2 regions of the Cupriavidus nantongensis genome follow, and region 1 is predicted to be linked to the other one. Evidence: predicted binding sites of a transcription regulator. Region 1 holds the regulator's gene; the other holds the start of a gene.
What was found. Region 1 encodes FliA, which starts transcription of late flagellar genes. Its sites were predicted from a motif close to CTAAAGTTTNNNNNNNNNNNGCCGNTA; they were not measured.
Positions count from the first base shown of each region.

Region 2: kleA (stable inheritance protein KleA) is a predicted target of FliA. The motif match lies at 8,820-8,846, and genes of this name have one in related genera.

Region 1 covers NZ_CP014845.1:112,857-123,512, reverse strand. The annotation lists gene flgD (flagellar hook assembly protein FlgD) at 1-242, opposite strand, end outside; gene flgC (flagellar basal body rod protein FlgC) at 301-708, opposite strand; gene flgB (flagellar basal body rod protein FlgB) at 724-1,131, opposite strand; gene flgA (flagellar basal body P-ring formation chaperone FlgA) at 1,366-2,136, shown strand; gene flgM (flagellar biosynthesis anti-sigma factor FlgM) at 2,300-2,617, shown strand; gene A2G96_RS21925 (flagellar protein FlgN) at 2,624-3,085, shown strand; gene A2G96_RS21920 (IS110 family RNA-guided transposase) at 3,325-4,317, shown strand; gene A2G96_RS21915 (IS481 family transposase) at 4,504-5,616, opposite strand; gene A2G96_RS21910 (flagellar protein FlhE) at 6,074-6,511, opposite strand; gene A2G96_RS21905 (RNA polymerase sigma factor FliA) at 6,511-7,227, opposite strand; gene A2G96_RS21900 (MinD/ParA family ATP-binding protein) at 7,325-8,113, opposite strand; gene flhF (flagellar biosynthesis protein FlhF) at 8,125-10,452, opposite strand; gene flhA (flagellar biosynthesis protein FlhA) at 10,463-10,656, opposite strand, start outside.
Region 2 covers NZ_CP014846.1:37,006-47,661, reverse strand. The annotation lists gene traI (TraI/MobA(P) family conjugative relaxase) at 1-101, opposite strand, end outside; gene traJ (conjugal transfer transcriptional regulator TraJ) at 136-507, opposite strand; gene A2G96_RS32100 (hypothetical protein) at 512-733, opposite strand; gene A2G96_RS32095 (TraK family protein) at 1,097-1,516, shown strand; gene A2G96_RS32090 (nucleotide-binding protein) at 1,516-2,241, shown strand; gene A2G96_RS32085 (conjugal transfer protein TraM) at 2,241-2,681, shown strand; gene A2G96_RS32080 (IncP plasmid survival protein KfrC family protein) at 2,875-3,510, opposite strand; gene kfrB (IncP plasmid survival protein KfrB) at 3,540-3,887, opposite strand; gene A2G96_RS32070 (DNA-binding protein) at 4,061-5,083, opposite strand; gene A2G96_RS32065 (transcriptional repressor gene korB) at 5,283-6,341, opposite strand; gene A2G96_RS32060 (ParA family protein) at 6,338-7,102, opposite strand; gene A2G96_RS32055 (transcriptional regulator KorA) at 7,099-7,407, opposite strand; gene A2G96_RS32050 (DUF2761 domain-containing protein) at 7,528-7,938, opposite strand; gene kleE (KleE stable inheritance protein) at 7,940-8,266, opposite strand; gene kleA (stable inheritance protein KleA) at 8,476-8,712, opposite strand; gene korC (transcriptional repressor KorC) at 8,870-9,127, opposite strand; gene A2G96_RS32030 (hypothetical protein) at 9,144-10,352, opposite strand; gene A2G96_RS32025 (hypothetical protein) at 10,364-10,582, opposite strand; gene A2G96_RS32020 (antirestriction protein) at 10,627-10,656, opposite strand, start outside.

The DNA of each region.
Region 1 (10,656 bases):
ACCTGCCCCAGCAGCTGCGACAGCGTCGCGTTCATGGTCTGCATGCCGCTGACGGTGCTGATCTGCGCCAGCTGCGAGGTCAGCTGCGCGTTGTCCATCGGGTTGAGCGGATCCTGGTTGTTCATCTGCGTGACGAGCATGGTCAGGAAGTTGTTTTGCAGCTCCGACGCGCTGGCGCTGCCGCTCTTCAGTGCGTCGTTGATGCCTTGCGTATTGCTGCCTACCGGTGGAGTGGTGGTCATGTCAGTTACTTGTGTGCGAGGTGCGGATGGAGCCGATGCCGTGATGGACCGGGGCGTCTTACTGGCCGATCGTCAGCGTCTTGAGCATCATGTTCTTGGCGGTGTTGAGCACTTCCACGTTGGCCTGGTACGAGCGCGAGGCCGAGATCATGTTGACCATCTCCTCCACCGGGTTGACGTTGGGCATCACCACATAGCCCTGCGCATTGGCCATCGGATGCGTGGGGTTGTGCACCATGCGCGGGGGCGACGGGTCCTCGCTCACGCCCTGCACCTGCACGCCGCCGATATCGGTCTGGCCCGGCGTGGGCGCCATGCCGAACACCACCTGCTTGGCGCGGTAGGCCTGCCCGTCCGGGCTGACCACGCTGTCGGCGTTGGCCAGGTTGGACGCGGTCACGTTCATGCGCTGCGACTGCGCGGCCATGGCCGAGCCCGCGACGTCGAAGATGTTCATTGCCGGCATGGGTTCGCTCCCCGGTTACTGCTGGATCGCGGCCAGCATGGTCTTGATCTTGGAATTCATCACCGTCAGGCCGGACTCGAAGTGCACGGCGTTGTCGGCGAAGGCCACGCGTTCGGTGTCCATTTCCACGGTGTTGCCATCCACGCTGGACTGCAGCGGGATGCGGTAGGCCAGGTCGAATTCCTCGCGGCCCGGCGCCTGCGCGGGCAGGTGGCGCACCGAGGTGGTCGACAGCGACATGCCCTCGTTGCGGTGGCCGCGCTCCACGGTCTGCGCCAGCGTGCTGGAGAAATCAAAGTCGCGCGCCTTGTAGCCGGGCGTGTCTGCGTGCGCGATGTTCGAGGCAATCACCGACTGCCGCTGGTTGCGCAGGCTCAGCGCTTCCTGCTGGAAACGTAGCGCCGCATCAAGTCTGTCAATCATCTGGCATCTCCCCTGCTGGGCCAGCGCTCCCGCAATCAGAGCGCACGTGGCTTCTTCAGGGTTGGCATCTTAGGCGGGGAGCTGTCACGCCAATCGGATGAATAAGGACGGGAAATCCGCGCATTTCGGCCCGCCCGCGCGCGAGGCGCTGCCTACAATGGGCCCCGATGACAGATGTATACGGCGCGCGCAGCCAGTCACGGGGCCGCGCGCCGTCCTTGCCGGGAAGTCCAGATGAAACCCCTTTGCCGCAACGCGCGCCGCCTGGCGCAAGCCACGCTTGGCGCCTGCCTGCTTGGCGCCGCCGGCGCCGCGCTGGCGCAGGTCACGCCGGTGGCCATGCAGGCGCCGGCCGCGCACGGTGGCGGCACCCACGCCGCCGCCAGCCCCTTCACCGAAGACCCCGCGCGGGTCGCGGTCGAGCGTTTCCTGCAGCAGCAGACCGCCGGCCTGCCGGGCAAGGTCAGCGTGCAGGTGGCACCGCCGTCAGGCGGGCGCGCGCCCGAGTGCATCGCGCCCGATCCGTTCCTGCCCGCCGGCGCTTCGCCGTGGGGGCGCGTTTCGGTGGGCGTGCGCTGCGGCGGCGAGCGGCCCTGGGTGCGCTACATGCAGGCGCGCGTGTCGGTGCTGACCGACTATTACGTCGCCGCGCGCGCGCTGGGCGCGGGCGAGCCGGTCGGCCAGGCCGATGTCGAGGTCCGCCAGGGCGACCTGGGCGCACTGCCGCGCGCGGTGATCACCGACCCGGCGCAGCTCGCCGGCGCCGTCACCGCCAACCGCATCGCCGCCGGCTCGCCGCTGCGCACCGACCTGCTGCGCAAGGCCATCGCCGTGCGCCAGGGCCAGACCGTCACCGTGGCGGTCGAGGGCGAGGCCTTCCAGATCACCAGCGAAGGCAAGGTGCTGGCCGACGCCGCCACCGGCAACACCGTGCAGGTGCGCCTGCGCAGCGGCCAGGTGGTCAATGGCCTGGTCCGCAGCGGCGACACCGTGGTGCTGCAATGACATCGCGGCAAGTGCTGTAACCGTGGCTGGAATGACTGGATTTCCGGGGCGGGCGGCGTGCGAAAATGCCGCCGCAGCCGCCGCGCGGCGAATCCGGGCCAGGCGCCCTAAAGAATTCGCCGGCGCGTCCGTAATGCCATAGGAAACCAGCAAGGAACGCCCCGTGAAGATTAACCACTCCACCTCGTCCCGGCCCGCCGACGCCGCCGCAGGCGACGCCGCCCGGCCCCTGGCCGCCCCGGCCGCCGCCGACGCCACGGATGCCGCGCCGTCCGCCGGCCTGAGCGTCAGCCCGCTGGCCGCCCAGGTGCGCGACATCAGCGCCCGCCTGGCCCAGCCGACTGACGACGATATCGATACCGCCAAGGTCGAAGAAATCCGCCAGGCCATCGCCGAAGGCCGGATGCGCATCGACCCGGGCAAGATTGCCGATGGCCTGCTCGCCACCCTGCGCGAGCTCGGCCAGGCCGACGCCAAATAGCCAACCATGAGCCAGAGCCTGATCCAGTCCCTGCAGCGCGAAACCGAAGGCATCAAGGCCTTCGGCCAACTCCTCGCCGAAGAGCGCGACGCCCTCAAGCGGGGCGATTTCCAGTCCCTGAGCGGACTGCTGACGCGCAAGGTAGAACTGGGCCAGGCCCTGTCCCGGCAGCTCAAGGCCCGCGAAGCCCAGATGGGCGCGCTGGGGCTGCGCGCCGGCCCGCAAGGGCAACTGCTGGGTCGCCAGGTCGAACCGGCGGTGGCCGATGCCTGGCGCGGGCTGATCTTCGCGGCCCGCACCGCGCGCGACGCCAATGCGCTCAACGGGGCGGTGGTTGACGCCCATCTCGAATTCACCCGCGAGGCCATCCAGGCGCTGCGCCAGCATAGTGGCGGGGATGCGGGGTTGTATGGGAAGGATGGGAAAGCGGCGGCGGGGGTGGGTGGGGTTAGTTTGGCGGCTGGTTAGGCTTCGGGCCGGTGCACGCCTCATGTTTTCTCCCCTTGTATGTTCTCGGAACGTTGTTCTGAAGGCATTCAAGAAGAGTAGCGACCGGCAGAGTCGTCAATGTAGGATTGCTTGTTTTTCGTGGTTGGTGCGCCAAACCTGAAACCCCTCAGAGTTCGCAGCTCGTGGGAGAGCACTTGGTCAACGCACCGGCCCGTTCTATCCAATTCGTGTAACCCGAACAGTTGCCAATACCGAGTATGCATCCGCAAGGCAGGGAATCGAACCAAGGACCACGGCCCAACGCTGGAATTGACGTATCCAAAGAGCATCTCGATGCTTCCTGGAACGATCAGTGTCTGCGCTTGAGCAATGACGCCTCGGGATGGAACGAGCTGGCCGGGAAATTCAAAGCGTCCGAAGTTGATCTGGTGGTGATTGAGGCCACCGGTGGTTATGAGCGTGGGCTGGTTTGTACGCTCCAGCAGGCCGGTCTTGAAGTTGCGCGCGTGAATCCGCGCCAGGCCCGCGACTTTGCCAAGTCGATGGGCATGTTGGCCAAGACCGACCAGGTGGACGCCCGGTGTTTGCGAGACTTCGCCAACGTGCTGGCGCGCCATCAGGACCGCCAAAAGTACGTCACAGCCCGGTTGGAAGCGCATCGCGAGCAACTGACATCGCTGATGACGCGCCGCAGGCAGTTGCTGGAGATGCGTGTGGCCGAAGGCAATCGCTTGGAAAAGGCGTCGCCAGAGGCAGCACGCAGCATCCGGGCGGTGATTCGCACGCTGGACAAACAGATAGGCCAAATCGACAAGGATGTGGACTGGCACATCGAAAAGCACTTCAAAGACCAGCGTGCGCTGCTTGAAGCGGTCAAAGGTGTCGGCGCGGTGACCACCATGACGTTGTTGGCGGCACTGCCGGAGTTGGGCAAGCTGGGGCGAAGGGCCATCGGCAAGCTCGTCGGTGTTGCTCCGCTGGCCAATGACTCTGGCAAACGGCAAGGTCCACGCCGCATCTGGGGCGGACGTGGCGAAGTGCGCGCGGTGCTGTACATGGCTACGCTGTCGGCCAAGCGCTATAACCCGGCTATTGCTTCGTTCTACCAGCGCCTGCTGGCGGCCGGCAAGGCCAAGAAAGTTGCCATCGTTGCCTGCATGCGCAAGCTCCTTACCATCCTGAATGCGATGGCCAGAGACGGCGCAGTGTGGGACCCGACTAAGCATGCTATGCCGTCCGTCAAACCTTGACTTTAAACACAGTTGCTCTCCCGCTTGCGGGAGAGGGGCCGGGGGAGAGGGCCGGCGCTGGCAATGGCGACGGCCTTCACTTCGTTGATGCTCCCGCCCTCACCCCAACCCTCTCCCGCAAGCTGTATGGACCGGGGACATGGGTAACACATGTGCCGGGACATGGGTAACAGTCCAGTCTCCAGTTTAATAGACCTGCTGTAGGTCTATTGTGGCCACCTTTTGATGGCAGAAGTAGACGTCAAAGGTGCCGTCCAGGTCCACGCGAGGGCGCAATGCTACGGGCGTTCCGATCAAGGCTCGTCCGACCCGGAACGTCTTTCCCCGGAAGCAGATGCGCCCACCGTCGCCTACCTTTCGCACGATGTCATCGCTGTCGTACTCGATAGGCGGGAGTTCGCGCGGCATCGCCCGTGGACTAGGCGCATAGCGGCTTGCGGGTGTCTCCATATCCAGCGCGTGGTGTGGGCGCTTGAAGTTGTACACGTGGCGCCAATGGCTGAAGTGATGCTGCGCATCATCCAGATCCCGGAAGCGCTGGTTGGCCAGCAGCTCTGCCTGCATGGTTCGATGGAAGCGCTCGTCCTTGCCGTTGGTCTGAGGATGGCCAGGTCGGCTATGACTGAGCCGCACGCCCAGGCGAATCAGCCAGGCGCCCAGCGTGGTTAACGCACGAGGCACTGGAGAACCCCAGGGCGGGCCGTTGTCTGCATTGATCCGCTCGGGCAGCCCATAGCGCGCAAAAGCCTTCGCTAACGCTTCTTGTACGGATTCAAACTGTTCGTTGCCCAAGGCCCTGAGCAGCACATTGAACCGGGAGTGATCGTCCAAGACCGTGAGCGGGTGGCACCTCTGCGTGTCGGTCGCGAAGTGACCTTTGAAGTCAATTTGCCATAGTGCATTGGGCCGGTCGTGCTCGAAGCGCTGCCATGCTGTCGCGGCCGCGCTGGCGGCCGGATCGATCAAGCCATGGCGGCGCAGCACCCAATTGACTGTACTCGGGGCGATCTGGAGGCGGTGGTCGCGCTCCAGCACGTGTGCGATCTTGCGGGCGCCCCAGGCCGAATGTTCGGCTCGAATCGCTAGCACGCGCTCTTCGACGGCAGCTGGAGTTCGACCGGGAGAGCTATGTGGACGCCGAGTTCGGTCGTCCAGATCCTCTCGATTCAACCACTTGTAACCGGTCTTGCGACTGATGCAGAAGCGGCGGCAAAGCTCCGCAATGTTGGCGTCCGCCTGGCGTGCCAGGCGGACGAACTCTTCTCTTTGCTGCTTCACGGTGGTTTGGCTCCAGGGCAACGTTATCCTCCCGCTGACTAAGCGGGAAAAGTGTTACCCATGTCCTGGCACACCTGTTACCTATGTCCCCGGTCTATACAGCAAGCGGGAGAGGGAGTACACAAGCGGGAACTGGAAAGCCCGAGGCAATGATGACGCTGCGGGTTTTCTCCCCTCGCCCGCTTGCTGGAGAGGGGCCGGGGGTGAGGGCCGGCGCTGGCAATGGCGACGGCCTTCACTTCGTTGATATTCCGGCCCTCTCCCCAACCCTCTCCCGCAAGCGGGAGAGGGAGTACACAAGCGGGAATTGGAAAGCCGAGGTAGTTGATTCCGCTGCGGGTTTCTCCCCTCTCCCGCTTGCGACAATCAGGCGTGGCAGCACAGGGGGGCGTGAGTCTGACAGCTAGCTAGTCGATCGCCTGATGTTCCATTTTTTCGTCACTTGTTGATAACTGACGAAAAAGCGGAACATTCATCCCTACCGAAACCCCACCACCACCTCATTACTCCGCCCCTGCAACACCGGCACCAGACTCCCCTGCCCCGGCACCCGGAACGCAAACACAAACCCCTTGGTGGCATCGTCCCCAAAGAACGCGTCGGTCTTGCCCTCCGCCTGTGGCAGCAGCACGCAGCGTTGCGCGTTGCACAGGTAGGCCTGCAGTTCCGCCGGCGGCGTCTTGGCGAAGCTGTAGCGCCAGCGCACCGACGTAATGACCCCTTCCGATTGCGGCAACACCCCGGTGGGCATAATCGGCGGCGACACCGCACGCTGGCCGCGGCCGTGCAGGGCCGGGCCGTTGACCGAGCCGGTCCATGCGTGTCGTGTGCCCGCATCGAAGGCGGCCCATGCGCATGCCGATACCGCTGCCAGCAGCCCGCAAGCGCCACGCACGGCGCGCGCCTTGGCTGGCATCACAGCAGACCACGCAACTGGCTGCGCAGCCGGTTGATGGCCTGGCCGCGGATCTGGCATACGCGCGACTCGGTCACGTCGAGCACTGCGCCGATTTCGCGCAGATTCAGTTCCTGGTCGTAGCACAGCGACAGCACCAGCTTCTCGCGCTCGGGCAGGCGCTCGATGGCGCGGACCAGTGCTTCGCGCATGCCGCTTTCCATCAGCACGGTCAGCGGGTTGCCGTCATCGCTGCCGCCGAGGTGGCGGTCCAGAAAGTCTTCCTCGCCGGAGCGCTCGAAGTCTTCATAGTGCAGCAGCTGGCAGCCATAGACCTCGTTGAGCAGCAGCTGGTATTCGTCCAGCGGCATCTCCATGGCCTCGGCCACTTCGGAGTCGATCGGCGTGCGGCCGAGCTTCTGTTCCAGGTTGCGCTGGGTGCGTTCGATGCGGCGGGTGAACTGGCGCAGGCTGCGCGATTGCCAGTCGTTGGCGCGCACCTCGTCGAGCATGGCGCCGCGGATGCGCTGGCTGGCGTAGGTCTCGAAGCGCGCGCCGTGGGTGTCTTCATAGCGCTTGGCGGCGTCGAGCAGGCCGATCATGCCGGCCTGGATCAGGTCGTCGATCTGCACGCTGGCGGGCAGCCGGGCGGCGAGCTGCAGCGCGATGCGGCGCACCAGCTGCGCGTGCGCCTTGACCACATCGGCCTGTTCGAGCTTTCCCTGGATCGTGTACATGGTGCAATTCTCGTGACTGCTGGATGGCTGGACCGGCGCGCCTTGGCGTGCCGGCTGGCTCAGGGTGTGGTGGTTTCAGGTGGCATGGCTGGCAGGCTCAGGCCATCGCGGGGGCGGCGGCAGGCATCGCGGCATCTGTGCGCAGCGGCCACGCGCCGATGCCGCCGGCGCTGCGGCGCAGGGCCGCGGTGGCCGGCGCCGCCGGGAAGGCCTCGACCACGCAGCGGCCCAGCTGCGCGGCGCGCGCCACCAGCGGGTCGGCCGGCAGCCAGCCCGCGCACAGCACCTCGACGCCGAGGTACTGGCTGGCGGTGCGTGCCAGGTTGCGCAGGATGGCCTGCACCGTGGCCTCGCTCGCCGCGAGGTTGACGATCAGGTGGAACTGGCGCCACGCATACAGGTGGTGCAGCCGCTTGATGCAGGCGTAGGCGGCGGTGATCGACGCCAGCTCCGGGCGCATCACCACCAGCACGTTGTGCGCATCGCCCGCGAGCGGCGACGACGCGCCGTCGGCATCGAGCGCGGCATCGACCAGCACGCTACGGAAATCGTTCGCCGCCGCCGGCAAGGCAGCGCCCGGCACCGGCCGGCCCGCCGGCAGCACCGACAGCACGCCTTGCGGACTCACGCCCGCCGCGGCCTCCAGCGACAGCCGCCCCGCGTGAACGTCAGCCAGCGTGCCCGCCGGCCTGGCGCCGGACCAGCGCGTGGCACGGGCGCTGGTGTCTTCGTCGACCAGCAGCACGCGCTCGCCCTGCATCGCCAGCGCATGCGACAAACCCAGCGCCACGGTGGTGGCGCCGGCGCCGCGTTCGCTGGCGACCACGGCGATGCGGCGCGTGGTGCGCGGCGCCAGCATCCGGCGCAGGCTCGCGGCCTGGTCCATGGCGAGGGTGCTCACTGCAGGGCCTCCGCGGGGGCAGCGGGCGCGGCGGTGCCGCGGCCCGGATAGTTTTCCAGCACGTCCAGCAGCGCCAGCATGCGGCCCATGCCTTCATTGAGCACGGTGCCCGGCACCAGCGCGCCCGGGCGCACCGTACGGCCGGCCAGGCGCGCGAGGAATGCCGGCGCGGCCGCGGTCGGCGCATGTTCCAGGCGCAGCACCGACAAGCCCAGCTGCAGCGCAGCCACGGCGGATGCATCGTGCGCATCGCATGCGTCCTGCGCGAAATGGTCGATGGCATGGCGCAGCGTGCGCAGGCCGGATTCGGCCGCGTCGGTCCACAAGGCCCAGCGTGCCACCTGCGCGGCATCCTGTGCCAGCGCCGGATCGCACAGCAGGTAGCGCGTATCGAGCAGCTCGCCGGTGGCGCGGTCGGCCAGGCGGGCCACCACCAGGCAGGCGTCGATGCCGCCTTCGGGCGTGCCCTTGCCGCGCACCGGGCTGTCCGGCACGCGCACATCGGCGGTTGCCAGCCAGCGCACGGCATCGCGCTCGCGCACGGTGTCTTCGCCGACGGCATGGAAGGTCAGCGTATCCGCCAGCGCATCCAGCTTCCACGCGGAGCCGGCGCTGACCACGCGCGCGGTCTTGCGCGCGCTGGCCACCCAGCGCTCGCCGGCCTGCTGCCAGCGCGCCAGCGTGGCGGCGGACGGCAGCGCGTCGACCAGGTTGACGACCTTGCGCGCGGCGCTCATCGCGGCGCGCAGGTTGGCGGCATCGGCCTCGGCTTCGCCCAACGGCTGGCCGGCACGGCCGGTCGGCGTGACGGCGGCAGCCAGCGGCATGCCGTTGCGATCGGCCAGCCACAGCGTGTGCTGGATCGGCTGGGGCGAGCGGCGCCCCGGCACGGCCACCTGCAGCGTGGCGGCGACGGCCAGTACGTACTGTTCGCACTGGCGCGTCACGTCACGGCACACGGCTTCGCGCACCTGCTGCGACATCGCGCGCAGTGCTGGCGCGCCGGCGCCGCGCTGCTGCCACAGCGAGCGTGCCAGGTCGAAGCCCAGGCCCGCGCCATTGAGTTCGGCCACGCACTGGCCGAGCGCGTCGGCGCTATCGGTCAGCGAGCGCAGCACGTCGGTGGCGCCACCGCGCGCGGTGGTCTCTTCCCCCGCAGCAGCGGCGGCACGGCGCGCCGCATCGGCATCGGCAAACACCGAGCCGCGACGCGGCGTCAGGAAGGCGCGCTCGACCAGCGCGGTGCTGTTGGCCAGTTCCAGGTGCTCCGGCACGCGCTGCCCGGTGGACGCATAGAACACCGGCAGCCGGTGGCGGATCACCACGTCCAGTACCGATCCCAGGTGCGTGGCTTCATCCAGCTTGCTGATGATGCAGCCATCGATGCCGCCGCCATCGGGCGCGGCGTCATGGCGGTAGGCATGCACCACTTCATTGAGGGTATCGCCGTGGCTGGCGCCGTTGAGCAGCAGCACGCGCTGCACCGGCGCGGGCACGCCGGCCAGCATGGCGATCTGCTCCGACAGGCTGCGGTCGCGCTGGCTCATGCCGACGGTGTCGATGATGACCAGGTGCTTGTCCTTCATCGCTGCGAGCGCAAAGCGCAGGTCGGCGGCGTCCTTCACCGCATGCACCGGCACGCCCAGGATGTCGCCGTAGATGCGCAGCTGCTCATGCGCGCCGATACGGAAGCTGTCGGTGGTCAGCAGCGCCAGCTTGTCGGCGCCGTGGCGCAGCACGTAGCGCGCGGCCAGCTTGGCCGTGGTAGTCGTCTTTCCCACGCCGGTGGGGCCCACCAGCGCCAGCACGCCGCCCTGCGCGAACAGGTTGTCTTCGTCGCCCAGCACTGGCAGCTTGCTAGCCAGCTCGCTGCGAATCCAGCCCATTGCCGCGGGACGGTCATAGCCGAGCGGCAGCCGCGCCAGCAGCGTGCGCGCCAGCTGCCCGGAGAAGCCCGCGCCGACCATCCATTCGAACAGCGATTCGCGCAGCGGGTCGCTCGCTGCCACGCCGTGCGCCGCCGCGCTCGGGGCCACGCCCGGCGCCGCGCCGATGCCGGCCAGCTGGCGTTCCAGCATCGCCCGCATCGATTGCAACTCGCCGCGCAGGTCGCCGATGGCCGCGGGCTCGGCCGCCGGTGCAGGCGGCACGTATACCTGCGCGCTGGCCGACACGCTGCCCAGATCGGTATCGCGCATGGCGACAATCTCGACCCCGCCCTCGACGGTGCGGTTGGACAGCACCACGGCATCCGGCCCCATGGCTTCGCGCACCTGGCGCATGGCTTCGCGGCCGTTGGCCGCGACAAACTTGGCTACGCTCATCGTTGACTCCTCACGCGCCGATCATGGCGGTGATGCGGATATTGCGGTTGTCGGGCACCTCGGCGTGCGACAGCACCCGCAGCTGCGGCATGGTCCGGCGCAGGAAGCGCGCCATCAGCGGGCGCAGCTGCGACGGCACCAGCAGCACCGGGTCCATGCCCAGCTGCTCCTGGCGCGTGACCGCGCCCTGGGTCTGCTGCAGCA
Region 2 (10,656 bases), on a different contig from region 1:
CCCAGCCGGTGATCCTTGCTCTGCGCGTCGGTGACGTAGTTCACCAGGCCGGCGAAGTCGGACTTGCCCAGCGAGCGCATGGGTACGTGCTTGGCGATCATCGGCCAGCCCCTGGCTTTTTAGCCGCTAAAAAGCTCAAGGCTCGGCCCTCGGCTGCACCACGGACTTCATGAGTCGGCTCATTTCGTCCTGGGTGGCTTCGATCCGGCCCAGCAGGGCAAGGATCGTGGCGTCTCCGAAGCGGGCCGTGCGCGGGTCGTCGGTGAGCCATAGCTTGAGCAAACCGCCCAGCCGGCCGAGGTCGCCATTCACCCGCACCAGCTCGCGCACGTACTCGTAATCCATGACGCCCCTGATCTGGTAGCCCTGGCCCACGTCGCGCAGGTAGCGCGCCACGCTGACCCCGGCCCTCTTGGCGTTCGCCTCGATCTGTTCCTTCTCGTCGGGGAACACCGGCACCCGTAGGTGCTGCCGCCGCTTCGCGGTCGGCTGTTCGTCGGCTTCCATGTCGCTACCCCTTGAGCGCGTGCGCCGTGTGTCGCGCGTAGGTCGCCACGGCTCGCCAGTAGGCGGCCATCGGCCCCTTGCGGCGTGCCCATGCCTTTTCCGCCTCGTCGTTGGCCTGCGTGCGCAGCTCGCGCAGCACGCGGGCAAGGCGCTGCCGGTCGGCAACCGGAAGCGCCTGGAGTTCGCGGCCTGCTGGAAGCTCCAGCAGCGGATTGATGTAGCCCATGTCGTTCGTCTCTCGCTTCTTGGCCGGCGGTAGCCGGCAGCCTCGCAGAGCAGGATGCCCGTTGAGTGCCGCAGGCGCGAATAAGGGACAGCGAAGATAGATAACCGGCCCGCCGGTTAGCTAACTTCGCACATCCTGCCCGCCTTACGGCGTTGATAACACCAAGGAAAGTCTATACCGAAACCTTCGCATCTGTCTGCATTTAGCGCGAAAAGATGGCGGATATATCGAATGAAGGCGTACAATGCCCGGAAAGCGCGCTAGATGCAGCGGTGTCAAGCTGCTATCCACGCGCTTTACATAGACTTTCCACGGGTCGATACATGAAAATGACGGCTATTTACAAACCACGGAAGCGAGGCGATGGCAGAAAGCAGCTACCCCCAAGAGCTGGCCGCGCGGATCGAGAAACGGGCCGCCAAGAAGCGCCGACAGGACGCGACGGCCGTTGCATTCCTGGCCGTGCGCGTGGACGTGAAAGCCGCGATGGATGCTGGCTATGCAGTGACGACGATCTACGAGGACATGCGCGAGATCGGCCGGGTCAAGTGCAGCTACGAGACGTTCCGCAAGCACGTCCAGCGGTACATCAAGGCCGCACCAGCAGCACCCGCGCCGGTGCCTCCCCCGGCGGCCAACCAGGCCAAAGGGGAGAAGCCGGCGCAACAGGAAGGGGGGTCGAAGGCGAGGAAGCCGAAGGCACCCGAGCCGAAGAAACCCGAGTCGGCAGGGATCGCCGGCTTCAACTACAACCCGAAACCGAATAAAGAGGATTTACTGTAATGGCGAAAATTCACATGGTCTTGCAGGGCAAGGGCGGCGTCGGCAAGTCGATGATCGCGGCCACCATTGCGCAGTACAAAGCGAGCAAGGGGCAGACGCCGCTTTGCATCGACACCGATCCGGTCAACAGCACGTTTGAGGGTTACAAGGCCCTGAACGTGCAGCGCCTGAACATCATGGACGGCGACGAGATCAACACCCGGAACTTCGATGCCCTGGTGGAGCAAATCGCCTCGACCAAGGGCGACGTCATCATCGACAACGGGGCCAGCTCGTTCGTGCCGCTGTCCAGCTACTTGATCGGCAACCAGGTTCCGGCGCTGCTCCAGGACATGGGGCACGAACTGGTGGTGCATACGGTCGTCACCGGCGGGCAAGCCTTCCTGGACACCCTGAACGGCTTTAGCACGCTGGCCCGGCAATTCCCGGCCGAATGCGTGTTCGTGGTGTGGCTGAACCCGTATTGGGGGCCAATCGAGCACGAAGGCAAGGGCTTCGAGAAGATGAAGGCGTACACCGACAACAAGGCGCGGGTGTCGGCCATCATCCAGATTCCGGCGCTCAAGGAAGAAACCTACGGCCGCGACTTCTCGGAAATGCTCCAGGAGCGCCGGACGTTCGATGAGGCCCTGGCCGACTCGGCGCTCACGATCATGACGCGGCAGCGGCTCAAGATCGTGAAGTCGCAACTCTTCCAGCAGCTCGACAACGCGGCGGTGCTCTGATGGCGAGCGATGACAAGATCGAAGAGCTGATACGGGAAATCGCGGTCAAGCACGGCATCGCCGTTGGCCGCGACGATCCGATCTTGATCCTCCAGACGATCAACACCCGACTGATGCAGGACAGCCAGGCCGCGCAGCAAGAAATCCTGGATCGCTTCAAGGAAGAGCTGGAAGCCATCGCACACCGTTGGGGGGATGACGCCAAGGGGAAGGCCGAAAGGACGCTCAACGCGGCCCTGGCGGCCTCCAAAGAGGCGATGGCGAAGGGGATGCAGGACGGCGGCAAGGCCGCCGCCGAGGCGGTGCGGCGCGAGCTGGAAGCGGCCGCCGCGCAGCTCGCCGCGCCGATCCGCGAAGCGCGGCGCGTGTCGTACATGAACATCGTGGCGGCCGGCATGGCGGTTTTCGCGGCCGCCCTCGCGTTGTGGGCATCGCTGTAGATGGCGATGCGGGATCTCATCGTCAGAAATGGCGATGGTCGACCGCGCCGGCGGCATCGCCGGAACTGGCGAGGCTGGCCAGCCCCTTGCATCGTCGGGAATGACGGTGCTGCAGGATGCCGCCAGCGGCGGGCCTGCATCGCCGGAAACGGCGAGGCTCGAGGAAAAAGCCCGGCAGTGCCGGGCTTTCGTTTTAGACGGGCCGCGTGAGGCCCAAGCTCTGCGACCGGCCTGGTCGCTCCAGGGCCTGCGCCTGCTTTCGCTCCTGCTCTTCGCGGCGTTGCAGCGCCTGGTGCCGGCGTGCCGCCTCGCGCATGGCATCCCAATCGGCCGCCAGCTCGGGTTTCTCGGCGCGCATCTTGCGGGTCGCCAGCTCTTCGACCTTCGGTGAGTGCAGGCCCATGCCTTCCTTGATCTCGCGGACGGCTTCCAGGCGCACGTGCAGGGACTGCAAGCGCGCCTGCTGCTGCATCTGCTGGTTCTGCCAAGCGCGTTTCGCGCCAGGCCGGGACAGTAGGCCCGGCTGGTTGGCCTGGGTCTGCTGCAAGCGCGCCTGCTGACGGTCGATCAGGTTTTCAAGCCGATCCTCGATGCGCTCCACCTGGTCGTGCTTGGCCTGAACGTACAGGGCAAGGGCTTCCTGGTAGGTCTGGTCGAGCGGGGCGGCCTCCAGGGCCGCTTGCTGCTCGGCCTCTGTGGCTTCGGCAGCGGCCAGCAGGCCGTCGCCGGCGGCGTCGGTTCTGCTGGTCGTGCTTGTTGCGAAGCCGGCGGATGCCGGCTGGATGCGGCGGGCGTCTGCCCGGCCGGCGGTGGGTGTGAGTCGTCTCAAGGCGTGGCCCTCCTTTTAGCCGCTAAAAGCTATCGGGACCGGCCTCGCGTGAGTTTCGGGGCCTCGGCGGCAACGGTTGCTTTGCCTTGCGCGCTGTAGCTGATGCTCTTTGCGCTCCCGATTTCAGGTACTTTATCGAAATCTGACCGGGCGTGCATGACAAAGTTCTTGCCTACCTGCTGGTACACCTGGTTGTTGTCGGCGTGAACGATCACGCCGTCATGGGTCTGCTTCTTGTCGGCCTGCTGGGCCATGTACAGGTTGTAGATGCCGGGCTTCAATGCGCCAGCCTTGTCAACCTTCTGGTTGGCCCATGCCCCTTCTTGCTCGGTCTGAACGATGCGTTGGCCGTTCATGACCAAGAGGCGCTGTTTCATCGGGCGCTCCTTATCGTCGGTGTGGTCATTTCAAAATGTGGAATAGATGGGCCTCCTTGCCAGTCCAGCAAGAAAAAAGCCGACCTCGGCATGCGCGAGGCCGGCTTTCCTCTCGTGGCCGGATGTGTAGTTCCAGGTTACACCCTCGATTTTATTGAAAACCGACCGAAATATCAGGTCTTTTTCGCGCCGCCCGTCTTGCCCTTCTCCTGGGCCATGACGGTTTCCAGGGCTTCGAGCCGGCCGCGCAGGGTCGCGGCGTCCTCGCGGGCCTGGCTGGCCTCCTTGCGCGCGGCATCGCGCTCGGCCTGGGTGGCCGTCAAGCGTTCGGCCTGGCGGTGCGCTTCGGCCGCTGCTGCCTTGCGCTGCTCCTGGTGCGCCTCGCGCTCGGCTTCGGCCTTGGCCTGCACCTTTGCCAGCTCGCCCCGCACCTGGTCAAGCTGCCCGGCCGCCGCCTCGGTGGCCTTCTGCTGCTCGGCCAGCGCCGCCCGCGCCTGGTCGGTGGCCTGGTTGGCTCGCTCCAGGTCGGCGCGCAGCTCGCCGGCCCGGCGCTCGATCTCCGTTGCCCGGCTGTTCGCGGCCGCCAGGTCGGCCCGCAGGGCCTCCGCCTGGTCGGCGCTCGCGGCGGCCTTCTCCTGGGCTTTGTCGCGCTCCGCTCGGGCTTGGCGGGCCTCCTGGTGGGCGTGATCCAGTTCCGTGCGCAGCTCGCCGGCTCTGGCCTCGGCCGTGGCCGCCCGCTCGCTGGCCGCTGCCAGCTTCTCGCGTAGCGCCCCAGCTTCCCCCTTGGCGTCGGTCTCTGCGGCCTCCAGGGCCTCGATACGGCCCTTGGCCTCGTCCAGCTCGCCGGTGAGCTGGTCGGCCAGCTCTGCGGCCTCCTGGCGCGCTGCCTCCATTTCCTGCCGGACGGCCTCCAGCGCCTCGCGCTCGGCGGCCAGCCGGTTGTTCGCCATTTCCAAGGCCACGGCCCACAAGTCGCCGCCCAGCTCGGCCAGCTTCTCGGTGATCGCCGCCGGTGCCGGCTCGCGGATCGGGGCCGCCTGGCTGGCCTTGCGTGCCCGCCATTCGTTCATCGCCTCGGAAATGGTCGTGAAGCTCCCGCCGCCGAGCTGCTTGCGCACGCTCGCCAGGGTCGGGTTCTGGCCGGCGGCGTCCAGCTCGTCGGCGACCGCAAATATCTGCTCTTTCGTGATTGCCATGATCGGGCCTCCTTTCGGCCGGTGTTGTATGTTGTAGCGTGTAGCATACTACAACATACAACATAGCGCAAGTGTTTAGCTGAACTTTTTTAGCGGCTAAAACGGGCCAGCCCGGCGCTGGGCGCGCAGGCAAAAAAAAGCCCCGCTCGATGGCGGGGCGCAGGGGTGCGGGGGCGGCGGGGTCTGGTGCAGGGGGGGTCTAGCCCTCCAGCAGCGCGACAAGCTGCACTTTGCCAAGGTCGGCCTCGAACTCCTGGCCGTCATCCTCGTACTTGAGCCAGGCCCAGCCCTCGGCCGGCGGCCGGCGGTTGAGGATCAGGCGGGCCGGGCGGTCGTCGTGCGTGACCTGGATGATCGCTTTCTTGAGCTTGTCCGGGTCGGGTTCCTTCGGCTCCTTCTTCTTGGCGTCATCCTCCGGGCCTTGCCCGTCGCCCTCGGCCTCGCCATCCGTCTTGCCGCTGAACGCATCGACGGTGTTGGGGTCGCGGTCGCCTTCCTGGTGGCGCTTGTCCTCCAGGTACTCGCGCAGCAGCTTGACCGATCCGCGCGTCAGCTCCTGGCTGTCGTCGGCCAGCCACGCACCCACTTCCTCGGGGTTCTTCTTGAACGCCGTCACCAACTCGTTGATGACGGTCACATCCTTGGCGCGGCCAGTGTTGAACGCCTCGGCAATCGGTTCGGGCAAGTCCAGCAGCGTGACGTGCTGTGTGACGAACGCCGGCGACTTGCCGATCTCCTTGGCGATCTCCGACTTCTTCTTGCCCTTCGCCAGCTCGCGGCCGATGAAGTCCGCGATCTCGCGGGCCGTCAGTTCGTTGCGTTGCAGGTTCTCGATTACCTGGTCGGCCTCGTTGTAGTCGTTGTCGATGAAAGCCGGGATGGTGGTCTTGTCGGCCCATTTCGAGCCACGGTAGCGCCGCGCACCGTGGTTGATGAGGTAGCGGCCCGGCGCGTCCGGGTTCTCGCGCACGCTGATGGGCGACTTCACGCCGCGCAGCTTGATCGTCTCGCCGATCTCGGCGATGGACTCCGGCGAGAAGCCGGGGTTGTCCGCCGTGCGCGGCTGGTGCGGGTCTTCGTCGATGAGGTCAAGCGGCAGCTCCTGCGGGCCGCCAGGGGCCGCATTCGCGGCCTGTGGCTCGTCCAGCAAGCTCGACAGGTCGCCGAGGCCATCCAGGCCCAGCCCGCCGCCCTTGGGCTTCTCTGCGGCCGCTTGCGGGGCCTTCTTCTTGGCGTTGGTCTTTACGGCGCTGGTCATTGCGCGATCTCCATCTTCGTGAACACGTAATCCGCCAGGGCGCGCACTTCCTGGGTGGCCTTGCGCGCAGCGGTTTTCTTGATCTTCCACACTGGCATCTGCTCGCCCAGCGCCTCCGCGATACTGTCTCGCGCGCCGACACTGAACGGCAAGATCAGTTGCGGATATGCCTGCTGCAAGGTCGCCAGGTTGCTGACGTGGCGCGGCTTCCGCGCGTCCACCTTGTTCGGCACCATGCCGAGAAAGCGCAGCTTCGGGTTTTGCTTGCGCAGGTTGCCGATGACGGCAACCATCTTCTTCATGCCTTGCAAGCTGTACGCCTCCATTTCGACCGGCGAAAGCATGTAGTCGGCGGCCAGCACGGCCGCCGTCATGGCAACGCCAAGGGAAGGGGCGGTGTCGATCAGGCACACGTCGAAGAACTCGCCTAGCGCCGCGATGCTGGCCCGCAGCGCGCCGGCGGCCTGGGCCAAGTCCATCTTGTCCAGGTTGGCCAGGCTGGCATCGGCCGCGATCAGCGCCAGGCCGTCATCCTCCCGGCCAGCGAACCAGGCGCGCAGCTCGTCGCCGCCGGCGGTGAACATGCGACTGGCGGGATAGCCCGAGTCGTGGCCGGCCAGCGTCCAGCTTGCATTGCCCTGGGTGTCCAGGTCGACCACTGCAACCCGAAGGCCGCGCTCCTGGAAGTCGAACGCCAGGTGGCAGGTTGCGAAGGTCTTGCCCTGTCCGCCTTTCTGAATTGCCGTGACCAGTGTTTTCATGAGTTGGGTTCCTGTTTCCTCTTTCCCTTGGCGTCGGCTTCCCAACGCTTGACGATGAACGCTTGATGCTCCGGCAGTACCGCCGTCACCCGCGCGAAGCCCTGCGGGAGCACTTCCCCCGCCGCTGCCCACACGCGACTGACCGCTTGCGATACCGCCCCCTTGGTCAGCCCCAGCGAGGCCACAAACTCGGCCTGGGGCCTTCCATCGACCAGCACGCCGCGCGCTATGTCGATGGTCTGTTGCCCGATCTCCAGGCCCTTGATCGCCGCCTGGAATTGGGCTTCGGTTAGCCGTTTCTTCATGGAGAACACCCATATAAACTCCACACCCGGTTGTTGAACAAAAGGCGGTGCCAGCCGCCGACCATGTGCAGAAGTTTAGCTAAACTCGCCGGGCGCGTCAAGCCTTTTAGCGGCTAAAAATCACCCCTTCTTGGCGTCATCCGAATACAGCGCGGCTAGGCGCTTGAGGTCGTCGGGGCCTTGCTGAACCTCGACCACCCGCATTCCGTAGCGCCCCATCTGCGACGCGGCGCGCGAAACTGCGAGCTGCTGCGCGTGGTCGGCGCTCACGAAGAACGTCATCAACGGCCCCACGGTGCGCGTGCCGCCGCTCGCAAAGCACACGTCGAACGAACCGCCATGCACATGCGGATCGACGCCTTCAACGAGCCGCCAGGGGTCAAGGCCCCATTCCTCGGATTGCGCGCTGTACCAATAGGCCGGCGCATCGCCGTTCAAATCGCTGGCCGCGTACTCGCGCACCAGGACGGCCACGCGGCCCGTGGTTGGCTCCACGAATCCCGGCGGGTAGGGCAGGGTCTGTTTTTTCATGTCAAAGCCCCTTCGGCTTGTAGATCGAAACGAAGTAGGTGATCGCGGTCAGCACCGCGAAGTACACCAGGAACGACCAGCCGGCATACACGCCAGGCGTGTTCCAGTGGTAGAGCATCCGCACGAACTGAAAGAAGGTGGCAATCGACAGCACCCACTTGAGGATCGGCCAGACCAACACGGTCGCCACCCATACGAACTTGACCAGGCCGGCCAGCAGGCCAGCACCGGGGGCCTTGTTGGGGGCAGCAGGCGCGGCGGCAGGCTCCACCGGCGCGGGCGCGGCGGGCTGCTCGATCTCCTTGGGGAACTTGATGATGTTGGACATAGCTTGACCCTCCACGCGCTTACGTGTTGAATGCTGGGTGCTCCCACTCGGAAGCATGGTTACGGTGTGCCAGCACCAGGCCAAGCGCCCCGGATCACTCCGGGGCGTTCCTCCACCTGGGGCCGCCCTTGATCTTGCCTCGGCTCACGCAATACTCCCTTCTTGGCGTCCTCGATAGGCCCGGCCGTTGCCGACCGGGCCATGTGCTCTTACCAGCCGGCCCGGCGCTTGGCCTGCTCGACGGCTTCCATCGACCAATGGCCCTTGGCCTGCCCCTCCAGGGAGCATCCGGCGAAGTACGCCTTGCCGCGCAGTTCCTCGGCTTTGCGCACCAGCTCGGCCGCCTCGGCCATCATGGCCGCGATCTCGTCACGGCGGGCCGGGAAGTCGGTCGCTGCCGCGCCCTCCAGCTCGTCAATCCAGGGCATGATCTTGTTGTCGCTCATCGGACTTTCTCCGGTAGTTGACCTGGGCGATGTGCCCGGCCTTCAAGTGCTATATTAGGGCAAAATGCCCTAGCCTGTCAAGCACTTTAGCTAAACTTTTTTCGCTTTACCGGAATCCGAAGGCTAAACTTTAGCCGCTAAAACCTTTCCCTTGGCGTCAATCCTCTTTCCAGATCACGCCCAGCCCGGCCAGGTCGCACAGGATCGCCCATGCCGCATAGGGAATCGGGGTGTCCTCGCCGATCCAGCGGCGGATCGTGCGGTCGCCCTTCGCGCCCAGCCCCAGCGCCTTCGCGGCCTTGCTGCCGCTGAACCCGGCCAGGCGCAGCACCTCGCGGACTTCCTCGCCGGTCGGTTGTGCCCAGCGTTCGGCCGGCTTCAAGCACTCCAGCCGGATATTGGCGTCGTTCGTCATTCGTTCGTTCTCCTGGTCAAGTGATAAGCCGCAACTGGTCGAAGCCGTAGATCGACTGGATGCAGCTCGGGTCTGAATCGACCACGCGCCGGCCTGCGCGATTGGTCTTGTACGTTACCGGCCTGTCGTCGTGCGCCCACACCTGGCGGGTGTCGGGATGCACCTTCACGATGATGATGCGCTTGCCGATGTAGCGGTCGAAAACCGGGTGATGGACGCTCACGATCTCGCACCGCTGGCCGGGCTTGAACTCCACCCGGTCGGCCGGGCCTCCATCGCCATTCCTGGCGATGCTGCAGGTTGCCGCGCTCGCTCCCGGCATCGTCGTTTCCGGCGATACAGGCCCGCCCTCGACCGGCTCGGCATCGTCGGCTTTGACGATGCTGCAGGTCATCGTCGTTTCTGGCGATGCGGGATCTCGCTCCGGGCCTGCGCCGGTGATTTTTCCCTTGGCGTCCAACCCGGCGGCCCTGGCCGCCTTGATCCTGGTCGCGGCCTCGGCCGCCCAGCGCCTGGCGATGAAGGCCCGATGCGAGGGCAGCACCACATCGACCAGGACGAACCCCGGCGGCACCAGGACGGTCGCCGGTTCGCGCCGCGCCGGCGGCTCCAGGCCGGCCAGCCAAGCGGGCAGGGGAGCATCGGCCAGGCGGTCGCGGTAGCTGGCCTCGACCATCACCGGGCGCTTCTTCTCGGCTCGCTGCGCAGCCAGGATGCCGCGCGCAACCTCGTCCACCGTCATGCAGCCCTGCGCCGTGTCGAAGTGCGAGCGGTAGCCCGTTTCGGAGATAAACGGCCTGTCCAGGTCGATGACGTGGAACTGGAAGTGGGCACCCAGCGGCCCGCCGTAGCCGGCCTCGTACTCCACCAGGGCGCGCATGTCGCCATCCGCGACCAGGAACTGGCCGCGCTGGCCCCACAAGGGCACGTCGCCAGGCACCGCCGCGCAATGGCGCTCGATGACCTGGCCGGGCGCGTCGTGGTCGGCCATGCTGCCCACGTGCGTTCCGCCGTTCATCTTCCAGATGACGGCCTCGTATCGGTCGCTGGCCGCCTCGGCGGCCGCACCGTCGCCGCGCATGATCGCCGCGTCGATCTCCACCACGGCCGCCACGGCGGCGGCCAGCAGCTCGTCGCGTTCGGTGGGCAGCTCGGCCAGCAGCTCGGCCGCCGGCGCGTTCCAGTCCTGGCCCGGCTGGGCCGGCGTCTTGCGTTTCTTCGCCATCGGCCGGCCCCTCAAGTGTCAGCACGCCGCCACGCGATCACGTCGCGGGCTTCGTAGCCGTGGCGCTTGCAGTCGTCGCAGAATCCCGAGCTGAACCCCTTGTGGTTCGTGCCGATCCATGCGGCCGGCTTGCCGCATTCGTGGCCGTAGGTGCCCGGCTCGGCGTTGTGGCACTTGCCGTCCGTCGCGTAGCTGTTCGTCGGTGCCTGGGGAGCGTTGTTCCTGGTCATGGTCGCCTCCTGGAAGCCCCGGCCGAAGCCGGGGCCGCCCCTCATCAGTCAATAGCCCGGTAGATCGCGGCCGC